Linked DNA regions of Diaphorobacter ruginosibacter. The protein of the gene in region 1 interacts with the protein of each later gene in a pairwise test. Links are inferred from orthologs where the notes say so. Each region holds a gene or a part of one and is shown on either strand. Other genes may lie near its edges.

Region 1 (7,551 bases):
CCAGCCTGCGCGCGATGCACATCATCGCGGAGCGCCTTGCGAGGTCACTGGCCCCAGCCATCGAGGATGGGCGGATCGAGCTGCTGGTACAGGGACAGAACACGCACTCCTGGATCGCGGAGCGCTTTCAACACAGGGGCAATGGCTGCGTGCTGGTGGCGTCGCAGTCCTATTGGCAGGGGTTTGACGTGCCGGGTGATGCGTTGCAGATGGTGGTGATCGACAAGCTGCCGTTCCCCGTGCCCACCGACCCGCTGGTGGAGGCCTACTCGGAGTACCTGCAGGAGCAGGGCAGGAATCCATTCAAGGAACATGCGCTGCAGGAGGCGGCCCTCGCGCTCAGGCAGGGCGCAGGGCGGCTGATCCGCAGCGAGCGCGATTCAGGCCTCCTGGTGGTGGCCGATGCCAGGCTCGCGAAGGGCTATGGAAAGTGGTTGCAGCGCCAGCTGCCGCCCATGCGGGTGCTGGCGTCGGAGGCGGAATGTCAGGAGCAGGTGGACCGGCTCACCAGAACTTCCACCACGGATCATCCTTCTTGCGGAAGCCGTACTTGATGTAGTCGCTCGAGGGATAGGAGCCCTCGAGCACGCGGCGGGTGTCGTCGCGCAGTTGTTCCAGGCCCAGCGCGTCATAGGAGCGCATCAGGATGTACAGCGCCTCTTCGATGGCGGGCACTTCCTTGTAGTCCGCAATGGCGGATTGCGCGCGGCTGATGGCGGCCACGTAGGCGCCGCGCTCGTAGTAGTAGCGAGCGACATGCACCTCATACTGGGCAAGCGAGTTGACGATGTACGTCATGCGCTGGCGCGCGTCGGGCGTATAGCGTGATTCCGGGAAGCGGGTGACCAGTTCACGGAAGGACTCGAACGAATCCTTGGCGGCCTTCTGGTCGCGCTCGGACAGGTCCTGGCGCGACAGCCAGGAGAACATGCCCAGGTCCTCGTTGAAGTTGACAAGCCCCTTCAGGTACAGCGCATAGTCGTACGCCGGGCTCGCAGGGTGCAGCTTCATGAAGCGATCCAGCGTGGCAACGGCCTGCGCCTTGTCGTTGTTCTTGTATTGCGAGTAGGCCTTCTCGAGCTGGGCCTGCTGCGCAAGCGGCGTGCCGGCGGCGCGGCCTTCAAGCTTCTCGAACAGTGGGACGGCCTTGTCGTAGCTGCCGCTGCTGGCCTCGTCGCGGGCCTCCGAATAGATCTTGTTGGGACTCCAGCCTGCGGTTTTATCTTCGACCGACGTGGAGCAGCCTGCCAGAAGGCCGGCAGCCAGCAACGCAGAGAACAAGGGCAGAGTCAAACGCGACATAACAGCAGTATTTCCCGCAGAGGAAGGTTGGAGCATCAGGTTTGGCCTTCCGGAGCATAGGGATATGCGCCGGAGCGGCAAATCGTTGGCAAACGGTCATTGTATGCGCCGTCGGACCCTTCCGGTCTTTGCGAGCCAAACGGAACGCCCGCAAGTTTCTACAATCGACCCACCTATGTTTGTTCACCTGCGCCTACACACCGAATTCTCCGTCGTCGACGGAACCACACGTATCGACGAGATCGTCAAGGCGGCCGCCAAGGATGGCCAGCCTGCAATGGCTCTCACCGATCTGAACAACACGTTCGGTGCCGTCAAGTTCTACCGCGAAGGCCGTGGCAAGGGCGTCAAGCCGATCATCGGCGCGGAAATCAGTGTCCCCACGGAGGCCGACGGCAGTGCCTTCGCCCGAATGGTTCTGCTGATTCAGAACAACCAGGGGTATTTCAGCCTGTCGGAAATCCTCGCCCGCGCCTGGACCAGCAATGTGGTCAAGAACGTGCCGCTGGTGAAGTGGGAATGGCTTGAGGAGCTCAACGACGGCCTGATCGCGCTGGCCGGTGCGCAGGCCGGACCCGTGGGCCAGCCGCTGATGCGCGGCGACGAGGCCGGTGCCACGGACACGGCGTTGCGTCTGGCCAAGATTTTCCCGCACCGCTTTTACATCGAGATACAGCGTGCCGGACGCAGTGACGACGAATCGCACGTGATCCAGGCCGCCAAACTGGCCAGCCGGCTCAACCTGCCGGTGGTGGCCACGCACCCGATCCAGTTTGCGAGCGCCGAAGAGTACGAAGCGCACGAGGCGCGCGTGTGCATCGCCGATGGCGAGATCCTCGGCAACCAGCGCCGCATCAAGCGCTTCACGCGGGAGCAGTACTTCAAGACCAGCGCCGAGATGCAGGCTCTGTTCGCGGATATTCCGTCGGCGGTAGAGAACACGCTCGAGATCGCAAAGCGCTGCAGCCTGACACTGGTGCTGGGCAAGCCGCGCCTGCCCGATTTCCCCACGCCGAACGGCATGCCGATCGACGACTATTTCCGCTATGCGTCCTACCAGGGCCTGGAGGAGCGCCTGCTCTACCTGTTCCCGGACGAGGCCAAGCGGGACAGAAACCGCCCGCGCTACGTCGAGCGGCTGGAGTTCGAGCTGCACACCATCCTGCAGATGGGCTTTCCGGGCTACTTCCTCATCGTGGGCGACTTCATTCAGTGGGCCAAGAACAATGGCTGTCCGGTGGGACCCGGCCGCGGCTCGGGTGCGGGCTCGCTGGTGGCTTATGCGCTCAAGATCACCGACCTTGATCCGCTGCAATATGCCTTGCTGTTCGAGCGCTTCCTGAACCCGGAACGCGTGTCGATGCCTGACTTCGACATCGATTTCTGCCAGGGCAACCGCGACCGCGTGATCGACTACGTGAAGCAGAAGTACGGCAAGAACGCCGTGAGCCAGATCGCCACCTTCGGCACCATGGCGGCCAAGGCCGCGATCCGCGACGTCGGCCGGGTGATGGACATGAGCTACACGTTCTGCGATGGCATCTCCAAGCTGGTGCCCGGAAAGCCGGGCATGAGCTACACGCTGGCGTATCCACCCGAGCAGAAGAAGGACGGCGACAAGAACAACTATGCGCTCGAGCTGGAGCCCATTCTCTATGACCGGGTGCGCAACGAAGAGGACGTGCGCACCGTGATCGAGATGGCGCAGAAGCTCGAAGGCGTGACGCGCAACATCGGCATGCACGCGGGCGGCGTGGTGATCGCGCCCGGCAAGCTGACGGACTTCTGCCCGCTGTACCAGCAGCCCGGCAGCGACTCCGCGGTGGCGATGTACGACAAGGATGACGTGGAAGCCGTCGGCCTCGTGAAGTTCGACTTTCTGGGTCTGGCCACCCTGACCATCCTGGAGATCGCGCGCGAGTTCATCCAGAAGCGCCACAAGGGCAAGGAGAACTTCGCGTTCGAGGACATTCCGCTCGACGATGCCCCCACCTACCGGTTGTTCTCCGACGGATTGACCGAAGCCGTGTTCCAGTTTGAATCCCGCGGGATGCAGGGCATGCTCAAGGAGGCGCGTCCGAGCCGTCTCGAGGACCTGATTGCGTTGAACGCGCTGTACCGTCCGGGCCCGATGGATCTGATCCCCAGCTTCGTGAACCGCAAGCACGGCAAGGAGGTGGTGGAGTACCCGCATCCGCTGGTGGAGACGGTGCTCTCGGAGACCTACGGCATCATGGTGTACCAGGAGCAGGTGATGCAGACCGCCCAGGTGCTGGGCGGCTACAGCCTCGGCGGCGCCGACTTGCTGCGCCGTGCCATGGGCAAGAAGAAGCTCGAGGAAATGGTCATGCACCGCGAAATCTTTCGCAAGGGTGCGGCCAAGCAGGGCATCGACGAGACGAAGGCGGACGAGGTCTTCGACCTGATGGAGAAGTTCGCGGGCTACGGCTTCAACAAGTCGCACGCTGCCGCCTATTCGCTGCTGGCCTATCACACCGGCTGGCTCAAGGTGCACTACACGGCGGAGTTCTACTGCGGCAACATGACCGTGGAAATGGACGATACCGACAAGCTCAAGGTGTTGTACGAAGACGCCGTGAAGAATTTCGGCATGACCTTCGAGCCGCCGGACGTGAACCGGGGCATGTACCGCTTCGAGCCCGTTACGGACAAGGTGATCCGCTATGGGCTGGGCGCCATCAAGGGCACGGGGCAGGCGGCCATCGAGGCCATCATTGCCGCCCGGGAGGGACTGGGCGAGGGCCCGCAAGGCCATGTGAAGGGGCCGTTCACCAGCCTGTTCGACTTCTGCGTGCGCGTGGACCGCAGCCGCATCAACAAGCGCACCGTCGAGGCGCTCATCAAGGCCGGCGCATTCGATGCGATCCAGCTCAATCGCGCGGCCCTGATCGCCACGCTGGACACGGCCTTCGAGTTCGCCGCGGCCACCCACGCCAACGCCAACCAGTGCGGCCTGTTCGACATGATGGGCGACGATGCGCAGGGCTCCAGCACCAAGGAACCCGAGATGGCGGATGTGCTGCCCTGGGGTATCAAGGAGCGCCTGACGCAGGAGAAGACCGCCATCGGGTTCTACCTGTCGGGGCACCTGTTCGACGAGGTGGCGCTCGAGGTGCGCAAGTTCTGCCGCACGCCCATCGACGAGCTGCAGGACAACCGGGAGGTGCAGACTATCGCCGGCATCGTCACCGACTATCGTGTCATCAATGGTCAACGCGGGAAGCTGGCGCTGTTCAAGATTGATGACAAATCCAAGGTGATCGAGGCCTCGGCGGACGAGGGAGTTCTCAACGCCTCCATGCCCCTGAAGGATGACGAGCTCGTCATCGTCTCCGGTCGCCTGCAACTGGACCATTTCAGCGGGGGACTCCGGGTGAAGGTGCTGCAGGTCTCGGACCTGGCGGGCGCCCGCGCCCGGTACGGCAAGTACCTGCGCGTGGCGTGCAACGGCAGCGTGCCGGACGTGGCCTCCATCGTGCGGGAGTTCCCGGCGAAGGTGGAGGAGACGGAGCACGGGGAAACCTTGAGACGCGGGCTGCGCGTGCGCCTCGACATGCATATCACCTCGGATCGCGGCGCGGCCAAGGCCGAGCTCAGTCTGGGCGAGGCCAGCAGCTTCTTTCCCACCGACGCAGCACTGGCGGCCTGGAGCAGCATGGCGGGTTCCGACGCGGTCTCCGTGGTCTACGACCACGGGTGAGCGCATAAATACGCTCTTCGGCAGTGGTGCTTGAAATTCACTAACATGGCTCCAATTGAATCCCAAACCAGTGAATCAAGCTCGCTAGAATAATCTGCATGGCAACGAAACCTCCCTCGAGTCCCAAACCCCCTCCGCCCAGGCCCTTGCAGGAAGAGGGCGGCTCGGTGGTGTTGGAGCGGCGCACCTTGCGCACCGAGCCACCCAGGATGTACCAGGTCGTCATGCTGAACGACGACTACACCCCGATGGAGTTCGTTGTCGTGGTGCTGCAGGAGTTCTTCTACAAGGACCGGGAGGCTGCTACGCAGATCATGCTCAAGATTCACCTTGATGGAAAAGGCGTTTGCGGGGTTTACACCCGTGATGTGGCAGCAACGAAGGTCGAGCAGGTGCTCGACGCGGCACACAAGGCGGGGCATCCTCTGCAATGTGTGAGCGAGCCAGTTGAATAATCGCCAAGGCCCCCGATCTATCACTCATCTTTGAAACGCAAGCGAAAAAGGAGTTCTCACATGATTGCCCAGGAACTGGAAGTCAGCTTGCACATGGCCTTCGTCGAAGCTCGCCAGCAGCGCCACGAATTCATCACCGTGGAACACCTGCTGCTCGCGCTGCTCGACAATCCAAGTGCGGCCGAAGTGCTGCGTGCATGCGCCGCGAACATCGATGATCTGCGCGCCTCGCTCACCAATTTCATCAAGGACAACACCCCGCAGGTCGCAGGATCTGACGAGGTCGACACACAGCCCACGCTGGGCTTCCAGCGTGTGATCCAGCGCGCCATCATGCACGTGCAATCCACGGGCAATGGCAAGAAGGAAGTCACCGGCGCCAATGTGCTGGTCGCGATCTTCGGCGAAAAGGATTCGCACGCCGTGTACTACCTGCACCAGCAGGGCGTCACGCGCCTGGACGTGGTGAACTACATTGCCCATGGCATCAAGAAGGGCGAGCCGCCGGAACCGGCAAAGCCCGAGGGCCAGCCTGAGTCCGAGGAAGGTGGCGGGGAGCGCAATGAAAAGGCGTCGCCGCTCGAGCAGTACACGCTCAACCTGAACCAGGCCGCGAAGGAAGGCAAGATCGATCCGCTGATCGGCCGCCAGTACGAAGTCGAGCGCACCATCCAGATCCTCTGCCGCCGCCGCAAGAACAACCCGCTGCTCGTGGGTGAGGCCGGCGTGGGCAAGACGGCCATCGCCGAAGGCCTGGCATGGCGCATCACCCAGAACGACGTGCCGGAGATCCTCGCCGAGGCGACCGTGTACTCGCTCGACATGGGTGCGCTGCTGGCCGGCACCAAGTACCGGGGTGATTTCGAACAGCGCCTCAAGGGCGTGCTCAAGTCGCTCAAGGACAAGCCCAACGCCATTCTGTTCATCGACGAGATCCACACGCTGATCGGCGCAGGGGCTGCGTCGGGCGGCACGCTGGACGCATCGAACCTCTTGAAGCCCGCTCTGTCGAGCGGCCAGCTCAAGTGCATCGGCGCGACCACGTTCACGGAATACCGTGGCATCTTCGAGAAGGATGCCGCGCTGTCCCGCCGCTTCCAGAAGGTGGATGTGGTGGAGCCCACCGTGGCCGAGACCGTGGACATCCTGAAGGGACTGAAATCGCGTTTCGAGGAGCACCACAGCGTGAAGTACGCCGTGGCCGCCCTGCAGGCAGCGGCTGAGCTGTCGGCCAAGTACATCAACGACCGCCATCTGCCCGACAAGGCCATCGATGTGATTGACGAGGCCGGCGCTGCCCAGCGCATCCAGGTGCCAAGCAAGCGCAAGAAGACCATCGGCAAGGCCGAGATCGAGGAGATCGTGGCCAAGATCGCGCGCATCCCGCCCGCCAACGTCTCGAACGACGACCGCAGCAAGCTGCAGACGCTCGAACGTGACCTGAAGAGCGTGGTGTTCGGCCAGGACAAGGCCCTGGAGGTGCTGGCTTCCGCGGTGAAGATGGCACGCTCGGGCCTGGGCAAAGGCGACAAGCCGATCGGCTCGTTCCTGTTCAGCGGCCCCACGGGCGTTGGCAAGACCGAAGCGGCCAAGCAGCTCGCCTACATCATGGGCGTGGACCTGATCCGCTTCGACATGTCGGAGTACATGGAGCGCCATGCGGTGAGCCGCCTGATCGGCGCGCCTCCGGGCTATGTCGGCTTCGACCAGGGTGGCCTGCTCACCGAGGCCATCAGCAAGAAGCCGCACGCGGTGCTGCTGCTCGATGAAATCGAAAAGGCGCATCCGGACATCTTCAACGTGCTGCTGCAGGTGATGGACCACGGCACGCTGACGGACAACAACGGACGCAAGGCCGACTTCCGCAACGTCATCATCATCATGACGACGAACGCGGGCGCCGAGACCATGAACAAGGCCACCATCGGCTTCACAAATCCGCGCCAGGCTGGCGACGAGATGGGCGACATCAAGCGCCTGTTCACGCCGGAATTCCGCAACCGCCTGGATGCGATCGTGAGCTTCAAGCCGCTCGATGAGCAGATCATCCTGCGCGTGGTGGACAAGTTCCTG
Region 2 (6,323 bases), 260 kb from region 1 along the record:
ATTTTTGCCAAGGTGAACAAGGCCGGCACGCCCATCGTAGCGATGCTGATTTTGCTGGCCGCCCAAACGGGCCTCGCCCTGCTCACCATCAGCCCCGACCTGACCAAGCAGTTTGACACGCTGGTCAACCTGGCGGTAGTCACAAACATCGTGCCCTATATCCTGTCCATGGCGGCCTTGATGAGCATCCAGAAGGTTGCCAATGTGCCCCCAAGAAAGCGCTGCTCGTCAACGTCATCTCCTGGGTTGCGGCAGCCTATAGCTACTTGGCGCTGTACAGCTCGGGCACCGAGGCCCTGATGCTGGGCGGCGTGGCCACCATTGCGGGCTTCACGCTCTACGGCTTTGTCAGCACCCGGATGATGCGCCTGGACCAGGAGCGCACCAACGCAGGTACTGCAACCTGAATAAGGTGGCAAGAAGAAGCCGGCGGCCTCTTCACTCCGACGCGGAGACGAAGAGATCGTGAAGCTGCCCAAGGTCATTGCAGACCTGTGCCAAGCACAAGGGAGTTCCTCCCTTGACTCTTCTCGAATTCATCACAACGGAGCCTGAAGATGTTTTTCAAAGCCCTGGACTATCCTACCGTCATCATCGACAGCGAGTTCGACTCACCACGCCTGCGCGGCAGCATCATCCGAGCCCTGGCCGAAGAGCTGGAAAACTCCAACCAGCGTGTGATGGCCAATCTCACGCTTGATGATGCGCGTGTCGCTGCACGAACCTATCTGGCAGCGTCGGCAGTTTTGATCTCCATCGATGCACACGAGGATGCGGATGAGCAGTTCCGCAAGATCCAGGATTTGCTGGAAGACAACCTGGCGCGCCATCCTCATCTGCCAGTGTTCTTCTATGGCGAACGAGGCTCCGTGGAGAAGGTTCCTACCAACCTTGTGAAATATGCGCGTGGCTACTTTTACCTGTTCGAGGACACCAAGAGTTTCATTGCACGGCAGGTGATGCGGGCTGCCGAGGAGTACATGGAACATTTGCTGCCGCCCTTCTTCAAGGCATTGATCAAGCACACGGCAAAGTCCAACTACTCCTGGTACACGCCGGGGCATGCGGGCGGTGTTGCGTTCACCAAATCCTCGGTGGGCCGTGCTTTCCACCAGTACTATGGTGAAAACACCCTGCGCAGCGACCTCTCCATCTCCGTGCCTGAACTGGGCTCCCTGCTCGACCATAGCGGCCCCATACGACAGGCCGAAGCCGACGCGGCCAGAAATTTCGGCGCCGACCACACCTTCTTCGTGACCAATGGCACCTCGACAGCCAACAAGATTGTCTGGCACGGCACGGTGGCGCGCGGCGATGTGGTGTTTGTCGACCGCAATTGCCACAAATCACTGCTGCACTCGCTGATCATGACCGGGGCCATTCCCGTGTACTTCTCGCCCAGCAGAAATGCGCACGGCATCATCGGGCCGATCAGCGAAGACCAGTTCTCACCCAAGACCATGCAGGCGCACATCGCACAGGTCCCGCTGGCCGCGCAGGCCATGAAAAACGGCGCCAAGCTGCGTATTGCGGTGGTGACCAACTCCACCTATGACGGCCTTTGCTACAACGCCGAGAAGATTGCCAAGAACATTGGCAGCGCGGTCGATTTTCTGCACTTTGACGAAGCCTGGTACGCCTACGCCGCCTTCCATCCGTTCTATGAGCACTACTACGGCATGGCCAAGGGCAAGCCGCGCGAGCAGGATGCCATTGTTTTCACGACCCATTCCACCCATAAGCTCCTGGCTGCGTTTTCGCAGGCGTCGATGGTGCATGTGCGTGACAGCCGCAAGCGCAAGCTGGACATGGGACGCTTCAACGAAGCCTTCATGATGCATACCTCCACCAGCCCGCTGTACCCGGTGATCGCGGCCTGCGATGTGGCCTCCAAGATGATGGAAGGAGCAGCGGGCACATCACTCGTGCAGGAGATGCACGACGAGTCCCTCGCGTTTCGCCGCGCCATGCTGCAAATCGAATCGGATCTGGACAAGAAGGATTGGTGGTTCAAGGTCTGGCAACCCGAGCTCGTAGCCAAAAACCTGCGCAAGTCCTCGACCCATATTCCGCCAGCCCAACCCAGGGACTGGCAGCTTCGCCCCGATGGCAAGTGGCATGGCTTTGACAAGCTGAGCGATGATTTTGTCATGATCGACCCCATCAAGGTCACGCTCACCATGCCGGGCCTGGACATGGATGGGCGCATGGGCAAACAGGGCATTCCTGCCAGCGTAGTCAGCAAATTCCTGTGGACGCGTGGCATCGTCGTGGAAAAAACCAACCTTTACTCGCTGCTGGTGCTCTTCTCGATGGGCATCACCAAGGGAAAGTGGGGAACCCTTGTGGCGGAGCTGATGAGTTTCAAGCAGCACTACGAGGCCAATAGCCCCTTGGCGCAGGTGCTGCCCGATCTAGTGGAGAGCTATCCACGGGTGTACGCCGACACCGGGCTGCGCGACCTGTGCGAGCGCCTGCATCAGTTCAATGTGAGTCACGATGTACCCAGGGTCATGCGCGAAATGTATGTGGAGCAGCCCGACATGGCCATGATTCCGGCAGATGCCTACAACCTGCTGGTGCAGGGCAAGGTCGAGAAGGTCGAGGTCAAAAAGCTCAAGGGACGTGTTGCTGCGACCATGCTGGTGCCCTATCCCCCAGGTATTCCGCTGATCATGCCTGGCGAGCGTTACAACGAAAAGGCGGATGCCATTTTCAAATACCTGCAGATTGCCGAAGCCCAGGATACCCAGGTGCCCGGCTTTGAGTCCGATATCCATGGCAGGGAGGTAGAGGTGGATGCGTCGGGAAAACGCCGCTATCTGGTGGAGGTTCTGGTTTCCTGACCGCCCTCACTCCCAAACAAAAAACCCGGCAAAGCCGGGTTTTCTTTTATATGGTGGGTGATACATGGATCGAACATGTGACCCCTGCCGTGTGAAGGCAGTGCTCTACCGCTGAGCTAATCACCCGATTGATACTGCAACTATCGCTGCTGCATCAAGACCGCAATTATGACACAGCTTTTTCGCCCACAGGAGAAACTCGCCAGATAGTTTTGCCTCCGCTCGATTTGTCGATCTGGTTGAGCACGTCCTCGTGCGCAGCTATCTCGTCGTCGCTCGCACGGATCACCTGCAGCTGCAGGCTGCTCAGGTCGAAGGCAGCCACGCGAACGCCCTGCTGCTGCTTGGGCGCTTCGTCGTCGGCGATCAGGAGGGCTTCCTGGCCGCGCGTCATGTTGATGTAGACGTCTGCGAGCAGCTCGGCGTCGAGCAACGCGCCGTGCAGCGTGCGGCCCGAGTTGTCGACTTCAAGACGATCACACAGCGCATCGAGCGAATTGCGCTTGCCGGGGAACAGTTCCTTGGCCATCACCAAGGTATCGATCACGCCTTCGATGTGCGCCTTCAGCGGCTTGTGGCCGCACATCTGCAGTTCCTTGTTCAGAAAGCCGATGTCGAATGGTGCGTTGTGGATGATCAGTTCCGCGCCCTGCAGGTATTCGAGGATCTCGTCGACCAGTTCCGGGAACTTGGGCTTGTCCTTCAGGAACTCGTTGCTGATGCCGTGCACCCGGAGCGCATCTTCATGGCTGTCGCGCTCGGGGTTGAAGTAGATGTGCAGGTTGCGGCCGGTGAGCTTGCGGTTCACCAACTCCACGCAGCCGAGTTCGATGATACGGTCACCCGTTTCAGCGGACAGGCCGGTGGTTTCCGTATCCAGCACGATCTGGCGTGACATCAGTGATTCTCCTTGGCGTGGTTGATGGAGTACTTGGGGATCTCCACGGTAACATCCTTCTGCGCAAGGATAGCCTGGCAGGACAGGCGCGATTGAGGCTCGAGGCCCCATGCACGGTCCAGCAGGTCTTCTTCCTCTTCCTCGGCCTCGTTGAGCGAGTTGAAGCCCTCGCGCACGATGACGTGGCACGTCGTGCATGCACAGCTCATGTCGCAGGCATGCTCGATGTTGATCTTGTTGTCCAGCAGCGCCTCGCAGATCGACGTGCCGGCCGGCGCGCTGATTTCGGCGCCTTGCGGGCAGTACTCTGGATGCGGAAGGATCTTGATGACTGGCATGTAGGTGGTTTCGCTTTGGATGTGTTCGTGATGTCCGGTGGGTCTGGGTGGGCCTGCTGCCTCAGATCGACTGGATGTTCTTGCCCGCCAGCGCCTCGCGGATGCCGCGGTTCATGCGCTGTGCCGCAAAGTGCTCGGTTCCCTTGGCCAGCGCCTGCGACGCGGCCTCGATCTCGCCCGCGTCCTGGCTGCTGGCCAGCAGGGCTTGCAGCGACTGCACGAGTGCATCGATGTCCGCGCGCTCCTGTGCCTGCAGCACATCGCCGTCGACTTCCAGCGCGCTCTGCGTCGCCATGATCAGGCGGTCGGCATCGACACGCGCCTCGACCACGGCCCGCGCCTTCATGTCGGCCTGCGCGGTGGCGAAGCCGTCTTGCAGCATGCGGGCGATCTGGTCGTCGGACAGCCCGTACGACGGCTTCACATCGACATGCGCCTCCACGCCGCTGCCCTGCTCCTTGGCACTCACGCTGAGCAGACCATCGGCATCGACCGTGAACGTCACACGGATACGCGCCGCGCCGGCGGCCATGGCGGGGATTCCGCGCAACTCGAAGCGCGCGAGACTGCGGCAGTCCGCCACCAGGTCGCGCTCGCCCTGCACCACATGGATGGCCATGGCGGTCTGGCCATCCTTGTAGGTCGTGAAGTCCTGCGCCTTGGCCGTGGGAATGGTTTCGTTGCGGCCGACGATGCGCTCGACCAGTCCGCCCATGGTCTCGATACCCAGCGACAGCGGAATCACGTCGAGCAGCAGCAGATCGCCAGCCGAATTGTTGCCGGCCAACTGGTTGGCCTGGATCGCTGCGCCCAGCGCGACGACCTCATCCGGGTTGAGGTTGGTGAGTGGCTCCTTGCCGAAGAACTCCTCGACCGCCTGCTGCACCTGCGGCATGCGCGTGGAGCCTCCCACCATGACGACGCCCTGCACTTCGCTGCGATCGATCTGCGCATCGCGCAGTGTGCGGCGCATCACAGAAAGCGTACGCTGCGTGAGCGCCTGCGTGGCCTCGAAGAAGTCCGCACGCGCCACGTCAAGGGTCTGCTCCTTGCCACCGATCGTTGCCGCAAACTTCGCGGATTCGGCACCCGTCAGCGCCTCCTTGCACGCGCGCGCGGCGATGCGCACGGCCGTCTTCTCTGCGGCGGACTGCGCCTGCACGCCCAGTTGCCCCTGCGCCCAATCGGCAAGCGCTGCATCGTAGTCGTCGCCACCCAATGCCGAATCACCGCCGGTGGCGATGACTTCAAAGACGCCCTGCGTGAGGCGCAGCACCGAAATGTCGAAGGTGCCGCCCCGAGGTCATAGACCGCGTAGACCCCCTCGGAGGAGTTGTCGAGGCCATAGGCGATCGCCGCGGCCGTCGGCTCGTTGATCAGGCGCAGCAGATTCAGCCCGGCAAGCCTGGCCGCATCCTTGGTGGCCTGGCGCTGCGCATCATCGAAATAGGCCGGCACGGTGATCACGGCGCCGTAGATGTCGTCGTTGAAGCTGTCCTCCGCGCGAAAGCGCAGCGTGGCCAGGATTTCAGCGCTCACCTCGACAGGCGATTTCGTGCCGCCAGCCGTCCGAATGGAAACCATTCCTTGGGCCGATGCATCGTTCTGCGCCAGCAGTTCATAGGGGAGCGATGCCCGGTCGGCAATGTCGTTCAAGCCACGCCCCATCAAGCGCTTGACCGAAGCAATGGTGTTGACCGGATCGGCCAGACGCGCGGCCACGGCATCATGGCCGATCTGGCGCCCGCCGCCTTCCATGTAGCGCACGACCGACGGCAGCAGCACCCTGCCCTCGGCATCCGGGAGGCATTCCGCAACGCCGTGGCGCACGGCGGCAACAAGGGAATGCGTGGTGCCCAGGTCAATGCCGACCGCGATCCGACGCTGGTGGGGATCGGGGGACTGACCGGGTTCTGAAATCTGCAAAAGCGCCATGGGTTATCTTCTCTGGAGGTGATTGCGGCATGCATGCCGCACATTCATCGTTCGTGCGTTCGCTGGCGTACCGACGGGGGCACGCGCCCTGCGCACTGGCAGCAAGGCCAGGCGAGGTCATCGGCGGGTGTTCGGCTATTGTCCCAGTTGCTCGCGCCGGACATCAACGTCGTGGGCAAAACGCGCAATGAACATGAGGGCTCTCACCTGCTGCGCCGCGCCCGCATAGTCGTGCTGCTCGTCAATCAGCGCCGCGCATCGCGCCAACGCGCTCCGGCGCTCCGCCTGGACCATGTCGTCCAGGTC

Evidence for each region.
Region 2: the proteins of dnaE (region 1) and dnaQ interact in binary tests that used the Escherichia coli proteins (3 or more experiments, as listed by UniProt). The link is inferred for Diaphorobacter ruginosibacter from one-to-one orthologs.

What each region holds. Positions count from the first base shown.
Region 1 is NZ_CP060714.1:2,308,192-2,315,742, forward strand. Bases 1,169-5,223 are described here. They hold dnaE (DNA polymerase III subunit alpha), read left to right. Parts: upstream 1,169-1,477; coding sequence 1,478-5,023; downstream 5,024-5,223. Other genes in these bases: H9K76_RS10445 (outer membrane protein assembly factor BamD), read right to left, coding at 1,169-1,302; clpS (ATP-dependent Clp protease adapter ClpS), read left to right, coding at 5,122-5,223. Outside these bases: H9K76_RS10440 (ATP-dependent DNA helicase), read left to right, coding at 1-554; more of H9K76_RS10445, read right to left, coding at 505-1,168; more of clpS, read left to right, coding at 5,224-5,478; ATP-dependent Clp protease ATP-binding subunit ClpA, read left to right, coding at 5,539-7,551. UniProt on the Escherichia coli protein: DNA polymerase III is a complex, multichain enzyme responsible for most of the replicative synthesis in bacteria. This DNA polymerase also exhibits 3' to 5' exonuclease activity. The alpha chain is the DNA polymerase catalytic subunit.
Region 2 is NZ_CP060714.1:2,564,200-2,570,522, forward strand. What follows is about bases 1,879-4,705. They hold dnaQ (DNA polymerase III subunit epsilon), read right to left. Parts: upstream 3,745-4,705; coding sequence 3,013-3,744; downstream 1,879-3,012. Other genes in these bases: H9K76_RS11510 (Orn/Lys/Arg family decarboxylase), read left to right, coding at 1,879-2,846; fdx (ISC system 2Fe-2S type ferredoxin), read right to left, coding at 3,744-4,082. In the rest of the region: potE (putrescine-ornithine antiporter), read left to right, coding at 1-300; H9K76_RS23670 (hypothetical protein), read left to right, coding at 267-407; more of H9K76_RS11510, read left to right, coding at 558-1,878; Fe-S protein assembly co-chaperone HscB, read right to left, coding at 6,153-6,323. UniProt on the Escherichia coli protein: DNA polymerase III is a complex, multichain enzyme responsible for most of the replicative synthesis in bacteria. The epsilon subunit contain the editing function and is a proofreading 3'-5' exonuclease.